DNA from 2 places in the Actinobacillus indolicus genome. Region 1 is predicted to be linked to the other one. Evidence: riboswitches for the same ligand, from Rfam matches in the RefSeq annotation. Region 1 holds a riboswitch; the other holds the start of a gene.
What was found. A riboswitch is a leader RNA that binds a small molecule or an ion and turns the genes downstream of it on or off. The one in region 1 is predicted to bind lysine.
Positions count from the first base shown of each region.

Region 2: another riboswitch for lysine. It lies ahead of lysC (lysine-sensitive aspartokinase 3); the one in region 1 lies ahead of EXH44_RS09530 (Na+/H+ antiporter NhaC family protein).

Region 1 is NZ_CP038145.1:1,917,032-1,932,611, forward strand. It holds gene EXH44_RS09515 (DMSO/selenate family reductase complex A subunit) at 1-536, opposite strand, end outside; gene EXH44_RS09520 (DMT family transporter) at 785-1,675, shown strand; gene EXH44_RS09525 (SanA/YdcF family protein) at 1,682-2,380, shown strand; gene EXH44_RS09530 (Na+/H+ antiporter NhaC family protein) at 2,457-3,998, opposite strand; lysine riboswitch at 4,124-4,293, opposite strand; gene EXH44_RS09535 (H-NS family histone-like protein) at 4,521-4,931, shown strand; gene purU (formyltetrahydrofolate deformylase) at 5,045-5,881, shown strand; gene rnhA (ribonuclease HI) at 5,957-6,424, shown strand; gene EXH44_RS09550 (ABC transporter substrate-binding protein) at 6,653-8,242, shown strand; gene EXH44_RS09555 (ABC transporter permease) at 8,413-9,366, shown strand; gene EXH44_RS09560 (dipeptide/oligopeptide/nickel ABC transporter permease/ATP-binding protein) at 9,366-11,324, shown strand; gene EXH44_RS09565 (ABC transporter ATP-binding protein) at 11,328-12,134, shown strand; gene EXH44_RS09570 (FAD-binding protein) at 12,214-13,791, shown strand; gene EXH44_RS09575 (CvpA family protein) at 13,896-14,396, shown strand; gene purF (amidophosphoribosyltransferase) at 14,411-15,580, shown strand, end outside.
Region 2 is NZ_CP038145.1:81,189-96,768, reverse strand. It holds gene EXH44_RS00430 (DHA2 family efflux MFS transporter permease subunit) at 1-802, shown strand, start outside; gene lysC (lysine-sensitive aspartokinase 3) at 847-2,199, opposite strand; lysine riboswitch at 2,291-2,477, opposite strand; gene mepA (penicillin-insensitive murein endopeptidase) at 2,693-3,517, shown strand; gene EXH44_RS00415 (DNA topoisomerase III) at 3,525-5,444, shown strand; gene secG (preprotein translocase subunit SecG) at 5,570-5,899, shown strand; tRNA gene EXH44_RS00405 (tRNA-Leu) at 5,913-5,998, shown strand; gene metF (methylenetetrahydrofolate reductase) at 6,175-7,056, opposite strand; gene icd (NADP-dependent isocitrate dehydrogenase) at 7,354-8,604, shown strand; gene acnB (bifunctional aconitate hydratase 2/2-methylisocitrate dehydratase) at 8,809-11,412, shown strand; gene EXH44_RS00385 (citrate synthase) at 11,497-12,780, shown strand; gene fdhD (formate dehydrogenase accessory sulfurtransferase FdhD) at 12,829-13,602, opposite strand; gene fdnG (formate dehydrogenase-N subunit alpha) at 13,862-15,580, shown strand, end outside.

The sequences.
Region 1 (15,580 bases):
GGTGGCGGATAAGATGCTGCAACTGTTGCTCCTAATGTGCCTGTGGCAAACGGCAAATAAAGGCTTTCGTTGCCGTATTGAGCAATAATGCGTTTTAAATTAGACGCAATTTCTTCAAAGGCTTCGTCCCAAGTGATACGTTTAAACTTACCTTCGCCACGCTTTCCAACCCGTTTCATCGGGTATTTCAAACGGTCGGGGTTATAAACACGACGACGCATTGAACGTCCCCTTGCGCAAGCACGCACTTGGTGGAAATCGCCGTAATTGTCTAAACCAAGATTATCGGTTTCTACATATTTAATCACGCCATCTTGAACGTGCATACGCAACGGGCAACGGCTGTGGCAGTTTACGGTACAAGCACTCCAAACAAGTTTTTCATTCGCCGTAGAAGCGGTTGTTTTTGGGTTCGCTTTTGCAATTGGAATTTGAACAGCACTTGCTGCAAGTGCCGCCCCACTTAACGCAGCACCACCTTTGAGAAACGAACGTCGTTCCGCCGAAAAATGGCTGCTGTCTGATTGATGTTTCATATAATTTCCCCACAAAATAGAAAATTGACCCGATTAAGTCATTCGTAGGGAATATAGAGATTTCCGTTGATGAAGTTTTGACGATTATCAAATTGCTCAGGAAGTTAGACGATAACGCTTTAGGTTGAGATTATTTCGTTATACATTTGATTGTATATCGATATGTTTAGATTTTTAAAATCAAGCTTGCAATTTCCCTTAGCTAGGCTATGCTAACAATTTGTTTTATTTTTCATTTTTAAGTAGTTATGTCACACCACCACCCCGTCAAAGGCACTATTGCAATTATTACCGCAGGCTTTTTATTTGCTTGTGTCAATACGCTTATTCCTAAATTAACTTCCGTTTCAACGATTGATGCCAGTGTTATTGCTCTGGTGCAATACCTTGTTGCGTTTGTCTTTTTAATGCCAAGTATGGCAAATATGGGCTTTTTTCAGTCGTTAAGAACGAAACATTTTGGTCAGCACTGTTTTCGGGTGTTTTTATCGGCAATCGGTATTCAATGCTGGACAATGGCTTTGGCTTATCCTATTCCCATTTGGCAGGGGATTGCGTTGTTGATGACATCGCCACTGTTTGTGACTATTGGCTCTGGGCTATTTTTGAAAGAGAAAGTAGATACAAAACGCTGGATTGCGACTTTCTTGGGATTTGTGGGGGCAATGATTATTTTAGAGCCTTGGTCAGAAAATTTTGAGTGGGTAGTGTTATTGCCTGTTGCTGCCGCATTTTTCTGGGCGTGTTATTCGTTGATGGTGAAAAAACTGTCTAGTGAAGATTCGCCAACCACAATGGTCGCCTATCTATTTATTCTAATTACTCCATTTAACTTGTTGATTGCATTGACGAATTTAAGCCCTGAAGGATTTAGTTTGCCGTCATTTAGTGATTTTGGTTTCTTGATTTTATTAGGTTTTTTAACGGCATTAGCACAGCTTGCGGTGGCTAAAGCCTATAATCTTGCTGATGCCTCTTATATTCAGCCGTTTGATTTTATTAAGTTACCATTGAACGTTTTAGCAGGTTGGCTTGTCTTTAACTGGGTGCCACCGGGTAAGCTATGGTTAGGAGCGGCGATTATTATTGGGGCAACAATTTATATTACTCATGTGGAAGCAAAGCAAGTGCAAAAATAGGACATAATGGAAGAATTACAAGTATCGCAACAGACAAATGAAAAAGGGAGTTTTTTGAAAAAACTGTCTAAAGGGTTGTCACGTCTTGTAAGACCGATATTCAGGTTATTTGTTGTGATTTTTATATTGATGCTTGCGATTGATTTTGGTACTGGATATTGGGTTAAAGATCAAATTTATACGGATGCCGAGAAAATCCCGAAACGAGAATATGCAGTTGTTTTAGGTACGGCTAAGTTTTATTTGTCTGGTGCGCCGAATTTATATTATAAATATCGTTTGGAAGCAGCAAAGTCCTTATTTTTGAGTAATAAGGTACATTATTTATTAATGAGTGGAGATAATAAAACCGCCTATTATAATGAACCGAAAATGATGACGACGGATATGCGTAGAATGGGGATTCCATTACAGAATATTAAGCAAGATTATGCGGGATATAATACGTTAGATTCGATCATTCGTGCAGATAAAGTATTTCGTCTTAATGCCTTTACGATTATTTCTCAGCAATTTCATTGTGAAAGAGCATTGTTAATCGCAAAATTTAAAAATATTGATGCAATTTGTTTTGCGGCCAAATATCCTGAAGGGCATTATAAAGTACGTATTCGAGAATTTTTTGCTCGAACTGCAATGGCGGTGAGGTTGTTATTCGGCGCAGATGCTTCAACATTGGAACCGTCTCAAATTATTCAGCCTTAGCAAGCGTTTTATATAGACAAGCGGTCTGTTGTTGTAAAATATTTACCAAAACAGACCGCTTGTTTATTTTGAGAAATTAAGCTTTTATTGCTTTCGATCTAAATACTACAATAAGAACGAGTAGAACTGCAGCTGTTGTTGCAAAAGCGAGTAGAGCAGAGGTTGTAAATCCAAGCACTAAATAACCTACTGCCGAAGCAACTGCGACAGTTATCGCATAAGGTAATTGTGAAGTAACGTGATCCATATGATTACATTGCGCACCTGTAGATGACAGAATGGTGGTATCTGAAATCGGTGAGCAGTGGTCACCACATACTGCACCAGCCATTACCGCAGATAAACATGGTAATAATAGTGCTGGCTCAGCATTGGCCGCCATTGCAGCAGCGATTGGTAACATGATACCGAATGTTCCCCAGCTTGTTCCTGTAGAGAAGGCCATTGCAGCACCTAAGGTAAACAAAATAACAGGTAAAAATGCAGGGTTAATATTGCCAGCAACTAAGCTTGATAAATATTTACCCGTTTGCATATCGCTCACAATACCATTAATTGTCCAAGCGAAGAATAAAATAGTGATAGCACCAAGCATAGACTTAGAGCCAATAGCATAAGATTTAATATAATCGTTGATACTGACTTTTCGACCTAAAACAATCAATACCGTTGCTACAACCAATGCACTTAATCCACCGACAACTAATGAAATACCGACTGTGGTATTTTCAAAGGCGCCTAAGACATCAAAAGGTTTTCCATCGGCTGCTAATGCTTGATTACCGGTATACATCATCATTGAAATTGTTGCGATGATTAACGTAATAATTGGTAAGATAAGATTTAGAACACTCCCTTTTTCTTTTGATGATACAGGGATTTCATCTTCTGGCGTTGATGTGTTTTCTGCAAGTTGTTCAAATCTTTCCATTGAGCCAATGTTGATGGAGAAGTAGGCGACAGCAAAGACTAAAATCATAGAGAAAATAGCGTAAAAATTCATTGCACTCATCGCCATAAATGCGCCTAGCGGAGAGTAACCTGTGATTCCGTAAGTTGCTAATAACCCTGCAATTAAGGTAATAATATAAGCTCCCCAACTTGAAATAGGCATTAAAACACACATTGGTGCGGCAGTAGAGTCAAGGATATAGGCTAATTTAGCTCGAGAAACTTTAAACTTGTCAGTTACTGGTCTTGCAATTGCACCTACAGCCAAACTATGGAAATAGTCATCAATAAAGGTAAAAAATACAAGAGCAGCAGCCATTAATTTTGCACCGCGTTTCCCTTTGATATGTTGTTGGGCCCAATCTGCAAATGCTTTGTTGCTTCCTGAGATACTTAATAGGGCAGTTAAAATACCGAGTAAAAGTAGGAATAAAATAATATTCACATTATTAGCATTTATTCCCTCTTCTTTATAAACAAGTGAAAAAACACTATTTTTGAGATGAATAAATGCATCAACAACATTGCCACCAGCTAGCATAATTGCACCAACAATAATACCGATGCTTAGGGAAAAAATCACTCGGCGTGTGATAATGGCAAGTAGTAAGGCTAAAAGCGCAGGCACAACTGACCATATTGAACTTGAATAATCAACTAGATTCATAAAACCTCTAAGATTGTTTTTTATAAAATAAAATTGCCAAACAAAGAAAGAGATCTACTGGAAAATTTACACTGGAAAAGAGTAAAAGATGATAAGGGAGGGAAGGAAGAAAAACTAGTACCCAGCCTAACAGTAGCACTCCATAGCTTATGCTATGACAGTATCGTTCCTTTCGATAACGATACCAACCAACTAAGATGACGCTTAATTGATTTCGGCGGCTACCCCTTTCTTCTTTTTTCATCGTTTTCCACTCCAAAAGAATACTTATTGCAGTCGCACCTCTACAATTTGTAGGACTTTGCTAGATTACATTAAGATATCGCAGTTGCCAATAGGATAAATGTGAAATAATGAATAAACTAGCGATAATTTATTCATGTGAGATCCGATCTTTGGATAATTTAGATAAGAAATGTGTTTTTATATTTACCAAAAAAATAGATTAGGTTATGATAATTACGGTGGTTTCAATTTTATTGAAAGAGAAATGAAATATTAAAATAACTTTAGGAGAAAAGAATGTCAGATTTATTAAAAACATTATCTAATATTCGTAGTTTACGCGTTTTAGCTCGAGAAGCATCTTTAGAGCAATTAGAATCTATTGCTCAAAAAATCGCTCTTGTTATTGAAGAAAAACAAGAAGAAATTAAAGCTCAAGAAGCAGAAAATGCGAAACGCTTAGCTGGATTAAAGAAATATCAGGATTTATTAGCACAAGATGGCATTTCTGCAGAAGAACTTGTATTATTACTTTCTGGCTCAGCAGTCGAGCGTAAAAAACGTGAACCTCGAGCTCCACGTCCTGCTAAATATAAATATGTTGATGCAAATGGCAATGAAAAAACATGGACAGGCCAAGGAAGAACTCCTCGTGAAATCCAGCTGGCATTAAATTCAGGCAAATCATTAGCTGATTTTGCAATCTAAGTACGGATAAAATAATTACAAAGACCCACATCATTGGTGTGGGTTTTCTTTTATTAGATTATTTACTAAGTCATATTTATTTAATCATTATATTTATAGGTAATAGAAAATATATGGTAGAAAACAAAACCCTTTTAACGGAATGTCCTGACGCGACAGGGTTAGTCGCTAAAATCACTAATATTTGTTATAAGCATCAATTAAATATTGTTAAAAATAGTGAATTTGTCGATAGCGATACTGGACGTTTCTTTATGAGAACCGAATTACAAGGTATTTTTAACGATCAAACATTACTCGCAGATTTACAATTTACTTTACCAGAAGGTTCGAGTTATAAATTAATTACACAAAAACAGAAACGTATTGTGATTTTAGTGACAAAAGAAGCCCATTGTTTAGGGGATATTTTAATGAAAACCTACTATGGTGGTTTAGATGTTGAAATTGCTGCTGTTATTGGTAATCATGATACGTTACGTAGTCTAGCTGAACGCTTTGAAGTACCATTCCATTTAGTCAGTCATGAAGGGTTAACACGTGTAGAGCATGATAAATTGCTCGCGGAAAAAATTGATCAGTACGAGCCTGATTATATTGTGTTAGCCAAATATATGCGCGTATTGAATCCGGAATTTGTAGGGCGTTATCCAAATCGTGTTGTGAATATTCACCACTCATTCTTACCTGCATTTATTGGTGCAAAACCTTATCAACAAGCCTATGAACGTGGTGTTAAAATTATTGGCGCAACAGCACACTTTATTAATAATGAGCTTGATCAAGGCCCAATCATTATGCAAAACGTGATTAATATTGACCATACCTATACCGCTGATGCTATGATGAGAGCGGGACGTGATGTGGAAAAAACAGTATTAAGCCGAGCATTAGAATTAGTGTTAGCGGACAGAGTTTTCGTCTATCAAAATAAAACGGTAGTCATGTAAAATAAGGTGTAAATCTAACCGCTTGTTAAATAAAAAAGGGCATAGCAACCAATTTTGCCCTTTATCTTTATTATAATGATGAAATTAGTTGAAATTTTTACGGATGGTTCCTGTTTGGGAAATCCAGGTCCTGGTGGTATTGGTATTTTATTACGCTATCAAGGCAAGGAAAAACAAATCTCTCAAGGATATTATTTGACTACGAATAATCGCATGGAATTGCGAGCGGTGATTGATGCTTTAAATGCATTAAAAGAGCCGTGTCAGGTACGCTTACATAGTGATAGCCAATATATGAAAAATGGTATCCAAAAATGGATTTTTAATTGGAAAAAAAATAATTGGAGAACGAGTAATAAGACTCCCGTAAAAAATCAAGATTTATGGATAGCATTAGATCAGGCAATGTCTAGCCATCAAGTAGATTGGCAATGGGTTAAAGGGCATTCAGGCCATCGAGAGAATGAAATTTGTGATCAGTTAGCGAAAGCTGGGGCAAATAATCCCGCTTTCGATGATCATGGATATCAACCTGATAATTAGTTTATCTCTCCTTCATTTCGTGAAGTAGATCACAAATGTAAATACTTATCTTGACAATATGTTGACATCACTTTTGTTAGTGTTATGATGTTTTCAATCCATTTTTAGTTTTAATTTTGATAGAAACACTTCAAAATTAAAATTAAATGCGAAACTTTGTGGTTGTTTAAAGTGTGTTGTAGTACACGCAACCATTCAATGAAAACGACACTACTCAAGGAGTCTCATATGACTAAACATTTTGAACACAATGAATCTCGCCGTGGCTTTATGAAGTTAGTAGCTGGAGTTGGTGCTGGTCTTGCATTTTCTGGCTCAATCGGCTCTTTCGCTTCTAAAGCGTATGCAGCGCCTGCAAAAGGCTCAACAATCGAGGCGGGTATTGCGTATCCATTATCAACAGGTTTTGACCCAGCTACATCAAGTGGCGCATCATCATTCGCTGCGAATATGCACTTCTTTGAAGGTTTAGTAGATTTACATCCTGCAACTCGCCAACCATACTTAGCATTGGCTGCGAAAGAACCTGAACAAATTGATGATGTCACTTGGCGTGTGACACTTCGTGATGGTGCAACTTTCCACGATGGTAAACCAGTCACAACAGCGGACGTTGTTTACTCTTATGAGCGTGTTTTAGATCCTGCGAAAGCATCTTTATTTGCACAATTCATCCCATTCATTGAATCTGTAAAAGCAGTTGATGAGAAAGTGGTTGAATTTAAACTTAAATATCCATTCTCTATCTTCAAACTTCGTTTAGGTATCGTGAAAATCGTTCCTAAACACGTTGTTGAAGCTGTTGGTCAAACCACATTCGATGCAAACCCAGTGGGTTCAGGTCCATATAAATTCGTTTCTGCAGTGAAAGATGACCGTATTGTGTTTGAATCTTACGATGCATACAACGGCCCATATCCTGCACGCGTTGAGAAAATGAGCTGGTTCTTACTCAATGATGATGCTGCTCGTGTAACAGCTCAAGAATCTGGCCGTACACAAGCGATGGAAAGCGTTCCATATTTAGATGCAGAGCGCTTAAAACGTAAAGGTGCTGTCGAATCTGTGCAATCATTCGGTTTATTATTCTTAATGTTTAACTGTAAGAAAGCTCCGTTTGATAATCCAAAAGTACGTCAAGCATTGCACTATGGTTTGGATACACAAAAACTTATTGATGTGGTATTCCTTGGTAATGCAAAAGCGGCAACGTCTTATGTACAAGATACACACCCTGACTATGTTAAAGCAGCTAGCCAATATGACTATGATCCAGCAAAAGCAGCTGCATTATTAAAAGAAGCAGGTCTTGATAAATTAGAGTTCCAATTACTTTCAACTGACCATTCTTGGGTGAAAGAATGTGCGCCGTTAGTCCTTGAATCTTGGAATAAAATCCCAGGTGTTAAAGTAAGCTTACAACACTTACAATCTGGCGCATTATATGGCGGCCACGTAGATAAAGGCTTATATGAAGTTGTTATGGCACCAGGTGACCCATCAGTATTTAGTAATGACTTAGACTTATTATTAAGCTGGTGGTACCGTGGTGATGTATGGCCGAAAAAACGTTTTGGCTGGTCTGACACACCTGAGTATGCTCAATTACAAGAGTTACTTGATGCAGCAATTAAAGCGAAAGCCCCAGCAGATGCGAAAGCAGCTTGGGAAAAAGCAATTAACATCATTGCTGAACAAGTTCCACTTTATCCGATCGTTCACCGTAAATTACCGACCGCTTGGAATGATAAATCTCTAGATGGATTCCAACCAATTCCAACAACAGGTCTTTCATTTATCGGTGTCGGCCGTAAATAATCTATCATATTCCCCTTCGCTATGAAGGGGAATAGAGGTCTTTCCTTTGGAAATTTTCACAAGCGGAGAGATTCACTTAAAAATTTGCAAATTATTTGAGTAATCTATCCGCTTGTTCTTTATATAACTATAACCTATCCCACTAACCTTTCTTGTAGTCGGAGAAAAAAATGGAAATCGTACTTCGTCTGTTACTACGTCGATTAATGGCTCTCCCCATTATGATGCTTGGCGTTAGTGCATTAGTTTTTATTATCTTACAATTTACACCAGGAGATCCTGCAACAGTTGCTCTAGGGGAAAGTGCAAGTGAAGCAGCAAAAGAGCTTTATCGTGAACAACACGGCTTAAATGATCCTGTCATTGTGCAATATTTCCGTTTTATCGGTAATGTATTAGTGCTCGATTTTGGTATGACAACACCGCCAGAACAGCCAATTACATCACTTATCGGTAAAGCATTCCCATTAACTTTACAACTTACCTTTATTGGTGTGTTCCTTGCTGCGATCATTTCTTTCTCGCTCGGCGTTGTTGCTGCGCTTTACCGTGATCGTTTCGCAGATCAAGTTATTCGTTTACTTTCTGTAGCAGCCGTTGCGACACCTTCATTCTGGTTAGGTATCTTATTAATTCAGTGGTTTTCTCTTGAATTAGATTGGTTACCATCTGGCGGTTTTACCCCATTTAGTGAAAGTGTCAGTGGTTATGTGAACTCAATGATTTTACCTTCACTCGCATTAGCTATCCCTGTGTGTGCATCACTTATTCGTGTTGTGCGTACATCAATGGTAGAAGAAATGGACAAGGACTATGTTCGTACTGCGATTGGTAATGGTGTTCCTTATTCAACCGTTATTCGTCATAACGTATTACGCAATGCCTTAATTACACCTGTGACCGTATTAGGTTTACGTGTAGGTTACTTATTAGGTGGTGCAGTTGTTATTGAGCAGATTTTTGACTTACCAGGTATGGGAAAACTCATCTTTAACGGTATCGTAAATCACGATTTACACCTAGTTCAAGGGGTAGTCTTAACTATCGCATTTACCTTTGTATTGGTGAATATCATTGTGGATATTCTGTACTTATTAATTAACCCTAAAATTCGGAGTTTATAATGTTTCGCCAAGGATTAGCTGATAGACTTGCTTCAGGCGGAGCAAGATTTAGAGCCTTACCAACCAGTTCAAAAATCGCCTTATGTTTCTTAGTCTTTATTGCTTTGGTTGCTATTTTTGCACCAGCGGTAGCAAGCTATGATCCATTACAAACCTTAAGACCTGTACAAGCGCCAAGTAGTGAATATTTCTTCGGAACTGACCGCTTGGGTCGTGATATTTTCTCTCGTATGGTTTACGGTGCAAGAACCTCTCTCTTTATCGGTTTAGGTGCAGTGGGACTTGCGATTGTACTTGGAAGTATCCTTGGTGCAACCGCAGCAACAGCCGACAAACTAGGTAATGAAGTGATTATGCGCTGTATGGATATTCTTATGGCGTTCCCAGGAATTGCGTTAGCTGCTGTACTACTTGCTACTTTAGGTAACACCGTTCCGGTGATTATCTTAGCTATTGCGATTGTATATACACCGCAACTTGCCCGCGTGGTACGTGCAAACGTAGTTTCTCAATGGGAAGAAGACTATGTTCGTGCAGAACGTGTGATTGGCGGTAGCCGTACTTATATCTTACTCAAACACGTGGTTCGTAATACTGCTGCTCCTGTCCTTGTTTTCGCAACGGTTATGGTGGCAGATGCTATCGTATTAGAGGCATCTCTCTCATTTTTAGGCGCAGGTGTTCCACCACCATTCCCATCTTGGGGGAATATCTTATCAGAAGGTCGTAACTTAGTTTTAAGTGGCTTCTGGTGGGCAACAACCTTTGCTGGTTTAGCAATTCTCTTAACGGTATTATCGCTCAACATTCTTTCTGAAGGTTTAACTGATGCGTTAGTCAATCCAAAACTTAAACGTAGCCCAACTACTGCGAATAAAGAAGATGTATCAAAACCGCTTTCAACGGATGTACAAGAAGCGATGGCAGAAAGTCTTGCATTAAAACGCTACTTGCTTAAATTACACGAGAAAGAAGGTACTCGCACAGACCGTATGCAATTAAACCCAAATGCAAAACCGATTTTGCAGGTGAAAAATCTCTCAATCCGTTTCCCAAATCGTTATGGCGATATTCCACTTGTCGATAATATCAGCTTTACCGTTAACGAAGGCGAAACAATGGGATTAGTGGGTGAATCTGGTTGTGGTAAATCTATCTCTGCCTTCTCAATTATGGGATTATTGCCTTCAACAGCAAAAATTACAGGGGAAATTCTCTTTACCGACCGTGCAGGTAACCAACACGATCTCTTAAAAACCGATAAGCTCAACGAATTGCGTGGACACGAGATCTCTATGATCTACCAAGATGCCTTAAGTGCATTAAACCCATCAATGCGTATCAAAGATCAAATGGCACAACTTATCAGCCGTGGTGGTAAACAATCAGCAGAAACCTTATTAAAATGGGTAAAACTCGATCCAGAGAAAACCTTAAACCGCTACCCACACGAACTCTCGGGTGGTCAGCGTCAGCGTGTATTGATCGCAATGGCATTGGCGCGTGAACCAAAATTACTCATCGCTGATGAGCCAACCACAGCCCTTGACGTAACCGTTCAAGCCGAAGTAATTAAATTGCTCAACGAATTGCGTGAAAAACTTGGCTTTGCAATGGTGTTCGTGAGCCACGACCTTGCATTAGTCGCACAAATGGCACACCACATCACCGTAATGTATGCAGGACAAGTAGTGGAAATGGCACCGACTTCATCGTTATTGTCTAACCCAACGCATGAATATACACGTGGTTTACTCGGTTCTGTACTTTCAACGGAATGTCGTGCAGAGCGTTTATATCAAATCCCAGGTAGTGTTCCGTCACCGTTTGATTTTGCGAAAGGCGACCGCTTTGCAAGCCGTTCATTACGTCCAGATGCAAATCCAAATCAACGCTTGAAACTTGTACCTGCAAGCGACAACCAGAAACACCTTTGGGCTTCACATTTGGAGGGATAAACAATGAGTATGAAACCATTAAAAGAACAGCCTATCATTGAATTAGAGAACATTGTTGTACAGTTCCCATCTCGTGATGGCACGATGTTTAACCCGAAAAAATTCACCGCAGTGGGTGGTGTTAGCTTAGAAGTGAGAGCGGGAGAAACCGTAGGCTTAGTAGGTCAATCAGGTTGTGGTAAATCCACATTAGCGAGTGTGATTATTGGTTTGCAAAAACCAACATCAGGCACGGTGAAATTCAACGGCTTACAGATGAAATATGGTAGCTCTGAAGCACGTAAACAGTTTGGTCGCCAAGTTTCAGTGATTTTCCAAGACCCAGCAACGGCACTAAACCCTCGTATGCGTGTATTAGACATTCTCCGAGATCCAATGGATATTCACAACGTGCTACAACCGCACGAACGTGAAAAACGTGTTTACGAGTTACTCTCTCGTGTTGGTTTACCGCGTTCGGCCGCACTTGTTGAGCCAACCCGTTTATCCGGTGGACAAAAACAACGTGTTGCGATTGCCCGTGCGTTAGCGTTAAATCCAAAACTGATTGTTGCAGATGAACCAACCTCAGCACTTGACGTATCTGTTCGTGCACAGGTACTAAACCTGTTAGCCGATCTGAAAAAAGAGTTAAATCTTGCGATGGTGTTTATCTCTCACGATTTACAAACCGTCCGCCAAGTTTCAGATAGAATTGTGGTAATGAATGGTGGATTAATTGTTGAGCAAGGTAATGCTGCCGATGTCTTCGACACACCAAAAGAAGAGTACACCAAAATTTTATTAGATGCAGCGCCGTCATTGCTCTAATAGACAATAAGTTAGACAAGCGGTAAGATTTTGCAAATAGTTTGCAGAAGCTTACCGCTTGATTTTTTTAGGTACAATTATGATCTCTATTTCACACCAAATCCAAACCGATCTTCTTATTGTTGGTGGCGGTATCGCAGGGCTTGCGTGCTGTGCTGAGGCAAAGGCTCAGGGTATTCAAGCAACATTAATTACCAAAGCCCCTATCGGCAGTGGCGCGAGTTTTTTTCCGTTGAAAGCGACGCTCGGTATTCAGGTAACGGGCGAGCAACAGGATAAAGCTCTCTTTCAAGAAGATATTGAGCGTGTTGCACAGGGAATGAATAACCCGAAAATTGTGCAAGCCTATATTGAAGATTCGCCACAGGCGATTGAGCTATTAGAACGTATCGGTTTTAAACCTTGGAAACGTAATGACAATCGCCCCGCTTGTTTTGCGAAATATCCACGCCCGATTTATTTGATTAATCAGTGGCGAGAAGCAGCAGAAAGAGCAAGGCAGATTATCAAAGAGCAGGGGACGACAGTCTATGAAGATGCGACGCTGTTACATATTGTCAGCGATAATCAGCAAGTTCAAGGGGCGCTGTTTTCCTATAAAACAAGCGGTGAGATCCGCTATGTGTTTTGCAAAACCAGCCAAATTATTTTAGCGACAGGGGGTATTGCAGGGCTGTATAAAGATAACCTATATCCAGCCGACGTGATTGGTTCAACGCACGCCATTGCTGAACGAGCAGGGGCAAGGCTGACCAACTTAGAATTTATCCAGTTTATCCCTGCGTTTGTTGAACCTAAGTATAAAGTGCTGTTTGGAGAGCATACTTTAAAATATGTCAGTAAAGTGACTGACAGCCAAGGGCGAGATCTGTTTCCACACCTTTCACCACAGCAGTTTCAACAGATGATGACCGAACGCAGTGATTATGCCCCTTTTAGCATTGATTTTCCTTGCGTTGAGTTTGATTTAGTGATGATGAAGCATTTGCTTGAACACCCAGAAGATAAAGGCATTTATCTGCACTATTCCCCTGAGCTTTATCAAGATCAAACGGAATTTTACACCGTGTATTTAAGTTGGTTGGAGCAAGAAGTTGGAATTAACCTTGTACGAGATAGGGTTGCGATTACGCCATTTGCTCACAGTTGTAACGGCGGTATTGTGATCGATGAATTTGCCGAAAGTGAAGTGAAAGGGCTTTTTGCCGTAGGCGAAGTTTCTTCTTGCATTGAAGGGGCGAACCGTTTAGGTGGCAATTCTGTCGGGGGGAGTTTGGTTTTTGCTAAACGAGCAATCCAACGGATTTTGCAAAATTTAGCGGAAAACCGACCGCTTGTAAGCCATGATATATGCATGGAGAACATAAAACAGTTTTTCTTATCGTTAGAGAACTCAAAGGGTGATAAAATGCTGACGGCAAGCGAAGTGTTAACGACGATTCGTTCTCAAATGGCGACGTTTGCCAATGTATATCGAACGCAAGAAAATCTTGAAAAATTATCTCAAGTATTGATTGGGTTAGAACAACGTTATTGCCCTCTTGAACATCATGCCTATCAAGGCATCGAAATTTACCATGCACTTAAAGCCGCACAAGGCGTGGTAAAAGCGATGTTGAATAGGAAAGTGAGTTTAGGAGCGCATTATATTGTTTGATGTCGTCTATTTTTTCACAAACTGTTGAAAAATGGACTACGCAAACGTTTTCTTTTTTTGTAAAATAGTGTCCGTTTAATGCCGAAAGGCATTCGAGGTTATTTATGGTTGATGCAGTTATCATCGGAATTATTGTTTTTTCTTTACTCGTAAGTCTTTGGCGTGGGTTTGTGAGCGAAGTCCTTTCTCTAGCAGGATGGGTTATCGCTTTTTTTGTTGCAAGCAAGTTTTATCCTTATCTAAGTGGGTATTTGCTACAAATCGATTCTGTTTATATTCAAAACTCTGAATATTTGCGTAATGGTATTGCAGCAGGGATTTTATTTCTTGCCGTGTTAATTCTGTGTGCATTGATTAATGCACTCATCTCGCAATTAGTGGATAAAACAGGATTAACGGGTACAGACCGTGTTTTAGGGGCAGCCTTTGGCGTATTGCGTGGTGTCTTTATTGTTGCTGCAATATTGTTCTTCCTAGATACATTTACCGCATTCAGCCAAAGCGAATTATGGAAAGAATCACAACTGATTCCACACTTTGATTTCATTGTGAAGTGGTTCTTTGAACAGCTACAAGCCAATTCCAGTTTTTTAAAATCTAGTTAAGCAAAGAGGTTATTATGTGCGGCATTGTTGGGATTATTGGTCAAACGCCTGTTAATCAGGCGATTTACGATGGACTTACGTTATTACAGCATCGTGGGCAAGATGCTGCAGGGATTGTGACGATCGACGATGAAAATCGATTCCGCCTACGTAAAGCGAATGGATTAGTCAGCGATGTGTTTCGTCAAGAGCATATGTTACGTCTACAAGGAAATGTCGGCATTGGTCATGTTCGTTACCCAACAGCTGGCAGTTCAAGTGTTTCAGAAGCACAACCTTTCTATGTTAATTCTCCTTATGGTTTAACCTTGGTTCATAATGGTAATTTAACCAACAATGCCGAATTAAAGCAGTTGCTTTTTACATTAGCTAAGCGCCATGTGAATACCAACTCTGATTCAGAATCTCTTCTCAATATTTTTGCTTACTATCTTGATCAATATCCCCAAGTCCCACTCACTCCTGAAAATGTGTTTGAAACCGTACGTAAAACAAATGAAGTGATTCGTGGTGCTTATGCTTGTTTAGCGATGATTATTGGACATGGCATGGTGGCATTTCGAGATCCACTTGGTATCCGACCGCTTGTACTGGGTAAACGTGAAGTCGAAGGTAAAACCGAATATATGTTCGCTTCAGAAAGTGTAGCGCTTGATGTTGTGGGTTTCGATTATGTTCGTGATGTGCAACCAGGTGAAGCAATTTATGTGACATTTGATGGACAATTTTATTCAGAAATCTGTGCAAACCATGCGAAGTTAAACCCCTGTATTTTTGAATATGTCTATTTTGCACGCCCAGATTCTGTAATTGATGGTGTGTCTGTCTATGCTGCTCGTGTTCACATGGGTAAGTTTTTAGGTGAAAAAATTGAAAAAGTGTGGACTGATGTATTAGATGAGATTGATGTTGTTATTCCTATTCCAGAAACTTCAACGGATATCGCATTACAAATTGCGAATGTACTTAAAAAACCGTATCGACAAGGCTTTGTGAAAAATCGCTATGTAGCTCGTACTTTTATTATGCCAGGTCAAGCACAACGCCGTAATTCTGTTCGTCGTAAATTAAATGCCATTGCCTCTGAATTTAAAGGGAAAAATGTGTTATTGGTAGACGATTCTATTGTACGTGGTACAACATCAGAACAAATCGTTGAAATGGCACGTCATGCAGGGGCTAAA
Region 2 (15,580 bases), 420 kb from region 1:
TGGCTTTGTATTGCTTGCCTTTGGTTTAGTCGCATTCACTTATGGATTAGAGCGTATTTCCATGAGTTTAGAGAATGTAATTTCAGCATTAGTCATCATCTTTGTGGGAATCATGGCTACATGGAGTTATGTTCTTCACGCTAAAAAAGTAAAATCACCTCTTTTTCCACTAGAACTCTTTGAAATTCGTACTTTTCGGATTGGGCTAATCGCTAATTTATTATTTCGTTTAGTGACTTTTTCTGTTCCTTTCTTGTTGCCAATTATGTTGCAGGTTTCTTTCCATTATAGTGCTGAAATGGCTGGTTGGATGCTTGCGCCATTAGCGGTAAGTTCTATTTTAATGAAAACGCTAGCCTCACCAATTTTAAATCGTTTTGGATATAAAAATACGCTCTTAGTCGCTTCGCTTATCACTGGCTTATCTACAGCAGCTATGGGGTTATTAGGGCAAGAAAGCTCTATCTCATTAACTATTCTTACTATTATGAGCTTTGGTGCAGTGACTTCGTTGATGTTTACTTCTATTAATACGCTATGTATAGGGGATTTAACGCAGAGTAATTCTGGTTCTGGAGCTACGATGTTGAGTATGGTTCAGCAGGTTGGGAGTGGTATTGGCGTGGCTGTTGCTGCAGTAATTTTGAGCCTGTATCGCTATCATTTTGGTGAAATGTCACCTGAACAATTACAGAAAGCCTTTAGTTACACTTTTTTCAGTACTGCGACATTTTGTGTTTTTCTTCTTTGGGCTATTAGTCGTCTTCATCCGTCAGATGGTGAAAATTTAAGACGACATTAAAATAAAAGCAGCGTATAAGCTGCTTTTACTTTGTTTATTATACATTATTCAAATAATGCTAAGTGTAGAGCTCGAATCACATCATCCGCTTCACTATTTTGAACAAGGGTACATACATTATTTTTACTTGCACCGTAGCTAATTAAGCGTACATTGTAAGGCGCAAAAGTAGTAAATAATTGTTTCGCAATACCCGCTTGTGAATCTAAGTTATTACCAATAATAGCGACTAAAGCCAAGTCTGTTTCTACTTTTACATTGCAATATTGGCGTAATTCATCTAATAATGCCTCTGATAGCATATCTGCACCAGAAGAGGCCGAGCCTGTTTTATCTAAGGTGATTGCCACACTGACTTCTGACGTCGTAATTACATCTACAGAAATTTTGTGTTTTGCTAAAATGCCAAATACATTTGCGAGGAAACCTTGCGCATGTAGCATACTGAGGCTTGAAAGGGTGAGTAAAATTTGATTACGGCGTAATGCTAACGCTCTGAATGTTGGGCGAGGTTGAGGATCACGAGTTACCCATGTACCACCTTGTTCAGGCGCTTTACTTGAGCCCACATAAACAGGGATATTACTACGTACGGCTGGAAGTAATGTCGCAGGGTGCAATACTTTTGCTCCGAATGTTGCCATTTCTGCTGCTTCATTAAAACTCATGGTGTCAATGCGTTGTGCAGCTGGAACGACTCGAGGGTCGGTGGTGTAAATGCCTGGTACGTCTGTCCAAATTAATACATCATTTGCATTTAAGACTTCCGCTAATAATGCTGCCGAGTAATCACTACCTCCACGACCTAAGGTTGTTGTTTTACCTTCATCGTCACGTCCAATAAAGCCTTGAGTAATCACGACTTTTCCGTCATCAATTAATGGTTTAATCACAGCATCTGATTGTGCTTGGGTTTTTTCATCATTGGGAGCTGCTTTACCATAGTGGTTATTTGTTGCCACCACATCTCGTACATCTACCCATACCGCAGGAAAATCACGCTCTTTTAATAATTGAGTAAAGATTTTTGTCGACATCATTTCGCCATGGCAAATCAATTCATCTGTAAGTGCAGCTGAGGTTGCTAAACTTGCGGATTCAGCTAAGGCAGTAATGTGTGCGAGAAGTGCATCAATTTCGTTAGAAACTGCTTCAGGATGTTGTAATTTATCAATGATATTGTATTGAATAGTACGTACTGCAGAAAGAATTTCTTCACGGCGTGCGGTTTCACAGCCATTCGCTAATTCGACTAAAAAATTGGTTACCCCAGCAGATGCTGATAAAACCACAACACGTGTATTTGGATCTGCGGTCACAATGTTAGCGCAAGCAGTCATTGCATCAAAATTTGCAACACTTGTTCCACCAAATTTAGCAACAGAAAGATGAGACATATTAAAATTTCCTATGTATTAAATATATGGTTACTATAGGGTGGAATAAGAGATAGGAAATTATTTGAGATACTTTTGGTTTGTTAAAAACAAATTTAAGAGCACTCCATTTAAAACTAACCGAGTTTTAAACGACAGCTGATGGGATTCAACCTACACAGCCGATGATCATTCCAGTCTAGTGAATTCACACCTCGGCAATCACTCCCGTCACTTATTCTTCAAACGGTCTAGTTCCCTAAAATAAGCTATCTGAGTGTTGCGCCTCTCCCGCTATAATGTTCATTATAACTTTCTTTCGTAAAGCAACGAAAAACGTGTATAGAAATAACTTTTTCTTATGATGATGTCAAATAGAATTTATGAGATAGGGAGAATTTATTATTAAATGAGTAAACTCTGTACAAGTCGGTATATCAGATGCTTTTTGCTTTTCACAAGCGGTTAAATTAGAATAGAAATTTGCAAATTGCTTTAGTTTTAGGAAAGTTATATGAAATTCATCAAAGTTGCACTTCTATCAAGTTTAGCTGTTTTTTCTGCGAATATATATTCAACCCAATGGGAACAAATTCGCACGCCTGTTGTAGGTCAAGCACAACCTATCGGTGGATATAGCAACGGCTGTATTATCGGCGCTCAACCGCTCGCATTAAAAGGCGAAGGCTACCAAGTGATTCGTTCTGTTAAAAACCGTTATTACGGACACCCACAATTATTAAGCTACCTACAAACCTTAGCAAAAAATGCCAAAGCGTCAGGTATTCCACCGATTTTAATTGGGGATATGGGGATGCCAGCTGGGGGGCGTTTTTCATCTGGACACGCCAGCCATCAAACGGGGTTAGATGCAGATATTTGGCTACGTTTTGGTCCGATGGACGATGAAACCGCTCGCAATCCAGCAGGTTTAGCGACCATTATGGTTGACCGTAATACTAACGTAGTAGATGAACGTTTATGGACAGCAAACCATACGAAGCTACTTAAACTTGCAGCTTCAGATCCAAGAGTCGATCGTATCTTTGTTAACCCAGCGATTAAAGTAAAACTCTGTAATACCGCTGGCACTGATCGCAACTGGCTACGCAAAATTCGCCCGTGGTATGCCCACGACTCGCATTTCCACGTTCGTTTAACTTGCCCTGCAGATGCAGCGAACTGTGAAAATCAAGCCCCAGTGCCTGCTGGCGATGGCTGTGGTGAAGAACTTTATTCTTGGTTTGAGCCTGCACCGCCGTCAGCAACGCCAAAAGCAAAAACCATTCCACAACCGCCACAGCTTTGCCAAATGATCTTATCATCACAAGGTCTATAAGCAACTTATGCGTTTATTCATTGCAGAAAAGCCAAGTTTAGGGCGTGCGATTGCTGATGTATTGCCGAAACCCCATACCCGTGGGGACGGCTTTATTCAATGTGGCGACGACAACGTGGTTACTTGGTGTATCGGTCACTTGTTAGAACAAGCCGAACCTGATGCTTATGATGAACGTTTCAAAATATGGCGAATGGAACATTTGCCGATTATCCCTGAACAGTGGAAACTGATCCCCAAAAAAGAGACGCTCAAGCAGTTTAAAGTGGTAGAGCGTTTGATTAAGCAAGCGGATATTTTAGTCAATGCAGGCGACCCTGATCGTGAAGGGCAACTGTTGGTGGACGAAGTTTTTGGCTACTTAAATTTATCCCCTGAACGTAAATCCCAAATTCAACGGTGTTTGATTAGCGATCTCAACCCTAATGCCGTCAAAAAAGCGATTGAAAAATTGCAATTTAATCGAGATTTCGTACCGCTTGCTACATCGGCTTTAGCTCGAGCAAGGGCAGACTGGCTATATGGGATCAATATGACCAGAGCCTATACGTTACAAGGACGTTGGGCTGGTTATAAAGGCGTGCTTTCTGTTGGGCGAGTTCAAACGCCCGTGTTGGGCTTGATTGTTCGACGGGATCTTGAGATCGAAAATTTTATCCCAAAAGATTATTTTGAAGTGTTGGCAAATGTAGTTGTTCCTGAAACCCAAGAACGTTTTCAAGCACAATGGCAACCAAGTAAAGCCTGCGAAGATTATCAAGATGAAGATGGACGGGTGCTTTCTCGCCCACTTGCTGAGAATGTGGTAAAACGTATCACGGATCAAGCCGCTTGCGTTACCGAATATCAAGATAAAATGGAAAGTGAAGCAGCACCACTCCCTTATTCGCTCTCAGCCTTACAAATTGATGCGGCTCGCCGTTTTGGTTTATCTGCACAAGATGTGCTCGATATTTGCCAACGGTTGTATGAAACTCATAAATTGATTACTTATCCCCGTTCTGATAACCGTTATTTGCCAAATGAACATTTTGCCGATCGCCTAAAAGTGATGGCGGCGATTGCACATCATCTGCCTGAGTATGCTCAAAAGCCTGATGCCGTTGATCCGAATAAGAAAAACCGTTGTTGGAATGACAGCAAAGTAGAAGCCCACCACGCCATTATCCCAACGGCACGTCAAGGGCAAGTTCACTTAACCCAAAATGAACAGCGGATTTATCAGCTTATTGCTCGACAATATTTAATACAGTTTTGCCCTGATGCAGAATATCGTAAAGGTAAAATTGTGTTAAATATCGCAGGGGGAACTTTTGTCGCACAAGCCAGAAATCTTGTTGTTGCAGGTTGGAAGTCCTTGTTAGGTAAAGAAGATAATGATGAAATCGTTGAACCTTTGCTTCCTGTGGTGAAAAAAGATCAGCAATTATGGTGTGAAAGCGGTGAGATCGTCAGCAAAAAAACACAGCCCCCACGCTATTTTACTGATGCGACCTTGTTATCAGCGATGACGGGCATTGCTCGCTTTGTACAGGATAAACAGCTCAAAAAAGTGTTGAGAGAAACCGACGGATTGGGGACAGAAGCAACTCGAGCTGGTATTATTGAATTATTATTCAAACGTGGCTTTTTAATCAAAAAAGGCAGAAACATTCATAGTACAGAAGCAGGGCGAACCCTTATCAGTGCTTTGCCAGACGTAGCAACACAGCCTGATATGACCGCCCACTGGGAAATGCAACTAACAGACATCAGCAAAAAACAAGCCAGTTATCAACAATTTATGGCAGATTTAAACCAACGGTTACCGAGTTTATTACGTTCGCCAAATCAGCAGATTTTGCAAAATTTAGCGAAGATCACACCGCTTGTAATGAGTTCTAAACCTCGCAATATCCGTAAATCTTCGCAAAATGTTGAAAAATAAATCGAATACACAGAAATTGATAAAATCCACTTGCAAGGAAAAGTAAAGATAGCTATTATTCACGCCATCGAAAGTCAATTCCGCAACCTGCGGAATTTTATTTTGAACAGATTAAAGAGAAAACGATGTTAATTAATGTACTAACTATTGTCTATCTTGTTGTTGCAATCTTACTTGTTGGTTTTATTTTAATGCAACATGGTAAAGGTGCAGATGCTGGTGCTTCATTCGGTGCTGGTGCAGCTGGAACAGTATTTGGTTCAGCCGGTTCTGCAAACTTCTTATCAAGAACAACAGCAGTTTTAGCTATTATCTTTTTTAGCGTAAGCTTAGTAATTGGTAACTTAAATTCTCACAATGTTGCGCCAAAAAGCCAATTTGAAGATTTAAGTAATGTAGAGCAAAAACAAGAAGTTGCTCCAGCTAAAACAGAAAATAGCGATATCCCGCAATAAAAATAGAATTTACGCTCTGGTGGTGGAATTGGTAGACACGCTATCTTGAGGGGGTAGTGTCCAGAGGATGTGCGAGTTCGAGTCTCGCCCAGAGCACCATTAACTAAAAGCCTAGTTTAACAACTAGGCTTTTTTGTTTTTAGAAAATTATTAATTACACTAATAAAAAAATTGCTAACATTTAAAGAAAATAAACATTAGCAACTATTTTATCTACTATGTCTTAAATGTATCTGTTTCGTATACTAAATACCTACATTGTTTTGTTGTATAAATTATTCAGGTCTTACGCCTAATGTATGGCAAATCGCATAACTTAATTCGGAGCGATTTAACGTATAGAGGTGAAAATCTTTAACTCCTTCTTTTGAAAGAATTTTTACCATGTCCATGGCAATACTTGCACCGACAAGATTACGTGTAGTTTGATCATCATCTAATCCTTGATACATTTTACTCATCCAGCTTGGGATTTTAACATTAGTAATTTTTGCCATTTTTTCTAATTGTTTGAAATTCGACACAGGGAGAATTCCCGGAACTATTTCAACATCAATACCTACTGTGGCACAACGATCTCGGAAGCGTAGGTAACTATCAATATCAAAAAAGAATTGTGTAATAGCGCGACTTGCGCCTGCATCAATTTTTTGTTTTAAATAAAGCAAGTCAGATTGTGCGGATTTTGCTTCTGGGTGAACTTCAGGATAGGCAGCCACAGAAATCTCAAAGTCTGCAACATCTTTTAATAATGCGACTAAATCAGAAGCATAAAAAGGTTTTTTGGTATAACCTGGTGGCTCATCTCCGCGTAATGCGACAATATGGCGAATACCGCTGTCCCAATAATCTTTAGCAATCGTTCTCAATTCATCGGGTGTGGCATCAATCCCTGTTAAATGCGGTGCAGCAATAATGCCTGTTTCTTGTTGAATCGTTTTGACAATAGAGTGTGTACGATCACGTTCACCTGAGTTTGCTCCATAAGTGACAGAAACAAATTTAGGCTTTAATACTTTAAGTCTATGAATAGAGTCCCAAAGCATCGTTTCCATTTTTTCATTTTTAGGTGGAAAAAACTCAAAAGATACATTGATTTTGCCGTTTAGATCAGCAACGCTTTGATTTAGAAGGTCAATTTCTCTTGCATAACTCATATCATACTCCTGATGAGAGTTTTGGGTTTGTATAATGTTTAATTTGCATACTGCACGCCTTTTTATTATCTCTTCTAGACGTTTAGATGGCTAAATTCTAAAGGTCATATCTTATTATGTCAATTCTATTATTTTCATTTAACGATGAAGTAAATTCATAGCATGAAGGATTAGATGCATATCTCATCAAAATGTAAATTTTTTGTAAAATTAGTGGCAAAGTATTATGATCACATTGTTCATTAAAGAGACAAAAATTGCTCTTTAATTATTAATTTTGTTATTGGGAGGAGATGTATGTCACATCAAGTAAAAAATATAGCCGCAGGAAATCCAATTACATTAAATAGCGATGGATCATTAAATGTGTCAAATCATCCGATTATTCCGTTTATTGAAGGAGATGGAATAGGTGTTGATGTTACGCCTGCGATGCAAGCGGTGATTGATGCAGCGGTTCAAAAGGCTTATGGTGGGGAGAGAAAAATCGAGTGGTTAGAAATATATGCGGGAGAAAAAGCGAATAAACATTATGGTAAAGATATTTGGCTTCCCGATGAGACTATTGAATTAATTAGAAAATATCACGTTGCGATTAAAGGTCCATTGATGACCCCTGTGGGTGGAGGGATTCGTTCGCTTAACGTAGCGATGCGCCAAGGGTTAGATCTTTATAATTGCTTACGTCCAATTCGTTACTACGAAGGGACGCCAAGCCCAGTTAAACACCCAGAACTTGTGGATATGGTTATTTTCCGTGAAAACTCAGAAGATATTTATGCAGGGGTAGAGTGGGTAGCAGGTTCTCCTGAAGCAGATAAAGTGATCGCTTTTTTACAAAATGAAATGGGTGTTAAAAAAATTCGTTTTACCCAAGATTGTGGTATTGGAATTAAACCGGTTTCGAAAGAAGGTACACAACGTTTAGTTCGTGCTGCACTACAGTATGTGATTGATAATGATCGTCACTCTTTAACCCTAGTTCACAAAGGCAACATTATGAAATTTACAGAAGGTGCTTTTAAAGAGTGGGGTTACCAAGTAGCAAAAGAGTTTGGTGCTGAGCCGATCGATAATGGTCCTTGGCATAAATTAACCAATCCAAAAACAGGCCGTGAAATTATCATTAAAGATAGTATTGCAGATGCGTTTTTACAGGAAATTTTATTACATCCAACAGATTATGATGTGATTGCAACTTTAAACTTAAATGGCGATTACATTTCAGATGCGTTAGCCGCACAAGTGGGAGGGATTGGTATTTCGCCTGGGGCAAATATTGGTTTTGAAGCGGCGATTTTTGAAGCTACGCATGGAACAGCCCCAAAAATTGCAGGGCAAAATAAAGCAAATCCTGGTTCAATTATTTTGAGTGGTGAAATGATGTTACGTCATTTAGGCTGGGTTGAAGCTGCAGATTTAGTTGTTAATGCTGTGTCTAAAACTATTGCGAATAAAACAGTGACCTTTGATTTTGCAGAAACATTAGAGGGGGCGACATTGCGTTCAACCTCAGAATTTGCGAATGATATTATTGCAAATATGTAAAGTATTGTTCTAATCCAACCGCTTGTATTTATATTTGCCGTTTATTTTTTGTGATAAACGGCTTCCATTGAGATATTTATGCAGTAAATTGTGATTTTGTTAACAAAATGTGAATTTTGTTAAAAATTATATTGTTGTTTTTATTCTCTCTGTTATGATTATCTCATCTCTTATGTACCTATTTTTTGAAGTGGAGATCTTTTTATGTCTTTTCTGACCCAATATCAAGCTCATGTTGCTGAGCGTGCTTTACAAGGTATTGTCCCTTTACCTCTAAATGCTGAGCAAACTGCACAGTTAATTGAATTACTAAAATCCCCTCCTGAATCAGATGCACAATTTTTATTAGAACTGTTTGAAAATCGTATTCCTGCGGGGGTAGATGAAGCTGCTTATGTTAAAGCTAGTTTTTTAGCGGCAGTAGCAAAAGGTGATGTGATTTCACCATTGATTACCCCTCAAAAAGCAGTAAAACTGCTTGGTACTATGCAAGGTGGTTATAATATTGAACCTTTGCTTCATGCCCTTGATGATCCAAACCTTGCGCCTTTAGCTGTTGATGCACTTTCCTATACTTTATTGATGTTCGATAACTTCCACGATGTTGCTGAAAAGGCAAAAAATGGCAATACCTTTGCACAACAGATTTTGACTTCTTGGGCTAATGCAGATTGGTTCTTATCTCGTCCAAAACTCGCAGAAAAATTAACGTTAACCGTTTTCAAAGTCACGGGTGAAACTAATACAGACGATCTTTCCCCAGCACAAGATGCTTGGTCTCGCCCTGATATTCCATTGCACGCATTAGCCATGTTAAAAAATGAACGTGATGGCATTATTCCTGATGAAGCAGGCGTAATTGGTCCAATGAAACAGATTGAAAGTCTGAAAGAAAAAGGTTTTCCACTCGTTTATGTTGGGGATGTTGTGGGTACAGGTTCTTCCCGTAAATCTGCAACAAACTCAGTATTGTGGTTAATGGGAGATGATATTCCTTATATCCCAAATAAACGTGGTGGTGGCGTAGTATTAGGTGGAAAAATTGCACCTATTTTCTTCAATACTATGGAAGATGCAGGTTCATTACCAATTGAAGTGGATGTGAGCAAGCTGAATATGGGGGATGTTATCGATCTTTACCCATATGCAGGAAAAATTTGTAAACATAATAGTGATGAAGTCTTAGCCGAATTCAGTTTAAAAACTGATGTACTTTTAGATGAAGTCCGTGCAGGTGGCCGTATTCCACTAATTATTGGACGTGGCTTAACACATAAAGCCCGTGTGGAATTAGGTTTACCTGAAAGTGATGTCTTTGTTAAACCACAAACGGCTTCGGCGAATAACAAAGGCTATACCCTTGCACAAAAAATGGTGGGTCGAGCTTGTGGTGTTGAAGGGATCAGAGCTGGACAATATTGTGAACCAAGAATGACAAGTGTCGGTTCTCAAGATACAACGGGCCCAATGACGCGTGATGAATTAAAAGATCTTGCCTGTTTAGGCTTCTCAGCAGATTTAGTCATGCAATCTTTCTGTCATACAGCAGCGTACCCTAAGCCTGTCGATGTTGTGACTCATCACACTTTACCAGATTTCATCATGAATCGTGGCGGTGTTTCGTTACGTCCGGGCGATGGCGTTATTCATTCATGGCTAAACCGTATGTTATTGCCTGATACCGTTGGAACAGGTGGCGACTCGCATACTCGTTTCCCTATTGGTATTTCATTCCCTGCTGGTTCTGGATTAGTTGCCTTTGCGGCTGCGACAGGTGTGATGCCATTAGATATGCCTGAATCGGTTTTAGTCCGTTTTAAAGGTGAACTTCAACCCGGTATTACACTTCGAGATCTTGTACATGCCATTCCATATTATGCGATTCAACAAGGTTTATTAACCGTAGAAAAAGCAGGTAAGAAAAATATTTTCTCTGGTCGTATTTTAGAAATTGAAGGCTTAGAGCATCTCAAAGTAGAACAAGCCTTTGAACTTTCTGATGCCTCTGCAGAGCGTTCAGCGGCTGCATGTACGATTAAATTAGATAAAGAGCCTATCATTGAGTATCTCAATTCGAATATTGTGTTATTGAAATGGATGATTGCAGAAGGCTATGGCGACAGACGTACTTTAGAAAGACGTGTCAAAGCGATGGAAGCTTGGATTGCTGATCCACAATTGATGGAAGCGGATGCAGATGCTGAATATGCGGCGATCATTGAGATTGATTTAAACGAAATTAAAGAGCCGATCCTTTGTGCACCAAACGATCCTGATGATGCGAGAAAATTATCAGAGGTACAGGGCGATAAAGTAGATGAGGTCTTTATTGGTTCTTGTATGACAAATATCGGTCACTTCCGAGCAGCGGGTAAATTGTTAAATCAGCATCAAGGCATGATTCCAACTCGTTTATGGATTGCACCACCAACAAGAATGGATGCAGCACTATTAACAGAAGAAGGTTATTACAGTATTTACGGTAAGAGCGGAGCACGAATTGAAATTCCAGGTTGCTCTCTCTGTATGGGTAACCAAGCACGTGTTGCCGATGGTTCAACCGTAATTTCAACGTCAACTCGTAACTTCCCTAATCGTATGGGTAAAGGTTCCTTTGTTTATCTTGCTTCTGCGGAGCTTTCTGCAGTATGTGCCTTGCTAGGTCGAATTCCGACAGTAGAAGAGTACTTACAATATGTGCAAAGCCTAGAGGGTGATAAAGCGGATACCTATCGCTATATGAATTTTGACCAAATTAATAGCTATACCAAAAAAGCCGATGGACTTATTTTCCAGTCAGCTGTGTAGCAATGTAATCTATGTCTTATTTACTCTCTCCTCAATTTATAGGGGAGAGTAGAATAAAAGAATGAAAAATAACAGGAGAATAATATGCCAAAACTACATCCAACGTTGACTGCGGAACTTCATTTAAACGATGGTCGTAAAATTCCTTTGCCTGTGTATCAAAGTAATTTAGGCTTTGATGCGATCGGGGTAGAAGCGCTACAAAAGCATCATCTTTTTACTTATGACCAAGGTTTAACATCTACAGCACTTTGTGAATCAAGTATTACTTATATTGATGGTGAGCAAGGGATCTTATTACATCGTGGTTATCCGATTGATGAATTGGCGAGAAAGAAAACTTATCTTGATGTAGCATATTTATTGCTTAAAGGTGAATTACCTAACCCAGAAGAACGAGCTGCATTTAAGAAAGAAATTACTTCTTACTATATGGTAAATGAACAATTTACCCGTTTATTCCAAGGTTTTCGCCGAGATTCTCATCCAATGGCAATCATGGCCGCAGCAAGTAGTGCCTTAGCTGCATTCTATAATGACCTTGATTGTGATAATGAAGAGCATCGTAATAGAACTGCATTACGTTTATTAGCAAAAATGCCAACACTTGCAGCGATGTGCTACAAATATAATATCGGTCGTCCGTTTATGTATCCGCAAAATAATCTGACTTATGCAGGTAACTTTTTACATATGATGTTTGCAACACCTTGTGAGCCTTATGTGGTTAATCCTGTATTAGAAAGAGCAATGGATCGAATCTTCACATTGCATGCCGACCATGAACAAAATGCGTCAACCTCTGCGGTTCGTGGCGTTGCATCTTCTGGGCCAAATCCATTTGCGTGTATTGCGGCGGGTATTGCATCTCTTTGGGGACCTGCACATGGTGGAGCGAACGAAGCTTGTATTAAAATGTTGGAAGAAATCGGTACTGTAGATCGTATTCCAGAGTTTATTGCTCGTGCAAAAGACAAAAATGACCCATTCCGTTTAATGGGCTTTGGTCACCGAGTCTATAAAAACTACGATCCTCGTGCGAAAGTGATGCGTGAGACATGTCATGAAGTATTAAAAGAACTTGGCGTGAATACTCCACTACTTGAAGTAGCTATGGAATTGGAGAGAATTGCACTTAGCGATCCATACTTCATTGAGCGAAAATTATATCCAAATGTTGATTTCTATTCTGGTATTATTTTACAAGCAATTGGTATTCCAACATCTATGTTTACGGTGATCTTTGCATTAGCTCGTACGGTTGGTTGGATTGCAAACTGGAAAGAAATGTATGAGGATAGCCTGAAAATTGTCCGTCCAAGACAAATTTATACAGGACATACAGAGCGTCATATTGAAGACAAATAATTCATAGATAATAAGAGGGGATAAGATGATATTTTATCCCCTTTATTATTAAGAGATTTGTAGCCTGTGCGAGCCAGAATAAATAGTTGTTTTTCCTTTACGTGTAAAAGCAAGTAATGTGAAATGATTTTCTCTTGCTATGGATACGGCCATTTCTGTGGTAGCAGAAATAGCACATAGCATTTCTATACCGCAAGCTAAACATTTTTGAACCATTTCATAACTTGCACGGCTTGTTACAAAGATAAATCCTAAAGGTTGGTTGTTGATTGCATACCAACCTAATAATTTATCAAGTGCAACATGCCTACCGACATCTTCACGAATGGCTAAAAGCTTTCCTTCGGGTGTAAAAAAAGCTGCAGCATGACTTGCTCCTGTTAGCTTTGAAAGAGATTGAGCTTGCTCAAGTTGTAGTAATGCATTTTCTAATATTTGAGGATGAATATGATGCAAGCGGTGAGATTCAGGAAAATTTTTACAACTTTGTTGGACTTGCTCTAGCTGTTCTACACCGCAAATACCACAGCCTGTTCTTCCAACAAGGGAACGACGTTTCTCTTTTAATTCATTAAATCTTCGAGTTGAAATCTCCAATTGAACCTCAATCCCATAACAACCTTCCACAATATCAATACCATAAACTTCTTGTTTATGTTGAATAATATTTTCAGTAAGCGAGAAGCCAATGGCAAAATCTTCTAAATCTTCCGGTGTACACATCATTACGGCATGAGAAATTCCATTGTAAATTAGTGCTACAGGAACTTCTTTGATGAGATTATCCTCTCTATTTTCAATGTATAAAGAACCATTCTCAATAACTAGGCGATTTACATTAAATTTTGTGATCTGCTTCACGATATTCCTCAAAAAATTAGCGTTATTAAGTAGTTTATTTTGTTAAAAAATTGTATCATTTACGGAATTTTGGCTTATATCAAATAAGATAGTATTAATTTGCTCAAATTGTGTAATTCATGCGCATTTAGTGAAATAATACCATTAAATATTTTATTGGATAGGCAAAAATTTTATCTTTTGTTAATAAACACCACAAATGTGGTTTTAGGAGTGATTTATGCAGGTCAGTAGAAGAAAGTTCTTCAAGATCTGTGCAGGTGGTATGGCAGGAACTTCTGCTGCTGTGTTGGGATTTGCGCCAGCAACAGCATTAGCGGCTCCTCGCGAATACAAACTGTTACGTGCAAAAGAAACACGTAATACCTGTACTTACTGCGCTGTAGGCTGTGGTATGTTGCTATATAGCCTTGGTGACGGTGCAATGAATAGTAAAGGGAAACTTATTCACATCGAAGGTGACCCTGACCATCCAGTTAGTCGTGGGGCGTTGTGTCCAAAAGGTGCGGGTGCGTTAGACTATGTTAATAGTGATCGTCGTGTTCGTTACCCAGAGGTTCGTGAGCCAGGCTCAAAAGAGTGGAAACGTATTTCATGGCACGAAGCGATTGAACGTATTGCACGCCACATGAAAGATGACCGTGATGCAAACTTCGTTGAGAAAAATGAAGCGGGTGAAACCGTTAACCGTTGGATGACAGCAGGTTTCTTAGCTGGTTCTGCATGTAGTAATGAAACGGGTATTCTGACTCAGAAATTTGTACGTTCTCTCGGTATTGTTTTTACAGATAACCAAGCGAGTATCTGACACGGACCAACGGTAGCAAGTCTTGCTCCATCATTTGGTCGCGGTGCGATGACCAACCACTGGGTTGATATTAAAAACTCCGATCTTGTTATTGTCATGGGCGGTAACGCTGCAGAGGCACACCCTGTAGGTTTCCGTTGGGCGATTGAAGCGAAAAAACAAAATGGCGCGAAGTTAATGGTGGTTGACCCACGCTTTAACCGTTCTGCAGCTGTTGCTGACATTTATATGCCAATTCGTGCTGGTACGGATATTGCTTTCCTATCAGGCGTTATTCGCTATTTGCTCAAAAATGACAAAATTCAACACGAATACGTTAAACATTACACGAACTCGACATTCTTAGTGAATGAAAACTTCAAGTTTGAAGATGGTCTTTTCTCTGGCTATAACCCAGAAACACGTACTTATGATCGTTCAACTTGGGGCTATCAATTTGATGAAGAAGGTCAGCCAATCCGTGATATGACTTTACAGCACCCACGTTGTGTTCTCAATATGTTAAGAGATCACGTGGAACGCTATACGCCAGAAATGGTTGAACGTATTACAGGTACCCCACAAAAAGATTTCCAAATTTTCTGTGAAGAGATTGCAAAAACCTCTGCGCCAGATAAAGCGGCAACTTTCTTATATGCATTAGGTTGGACTCAACATACTGTAGGGTCACAAAACATTCGTTCTATGGCAATTATCCAATTACTTTTAGGTAACATTGGTGTTGCAGGTGGCGGCGTGAATGCATTACGTGGACACTCAAACGTTCAAGGTATTACTGACTTAGGTTTATTCCCTAACCGTTTACCAGCTTACTTACCACTTCCAGGTGAAGCAGATACGTCATTAGAAAAATTCTTAGGCCGTATTACACCGAAACAGTTGATGAAAGATCAAGTGAACTATTGGGCTAACACACCTAAATTCATGGTGAGCATGCTTAAATCGTTCTATGGTAATAAAGCGACGAAAGAAAATGAGTTTGGATTCCACTATTTACCAAAAATACCAAAAGGCGGTATGGATCATCTGAAATATATTGAGCAGATGTATCAAGGTAAAGTGAATGGCTATTTCTGCCAAGGTATGAACCCGATTGCTTCTTACCCAGATTCACAAAAAATTATTAAAGCA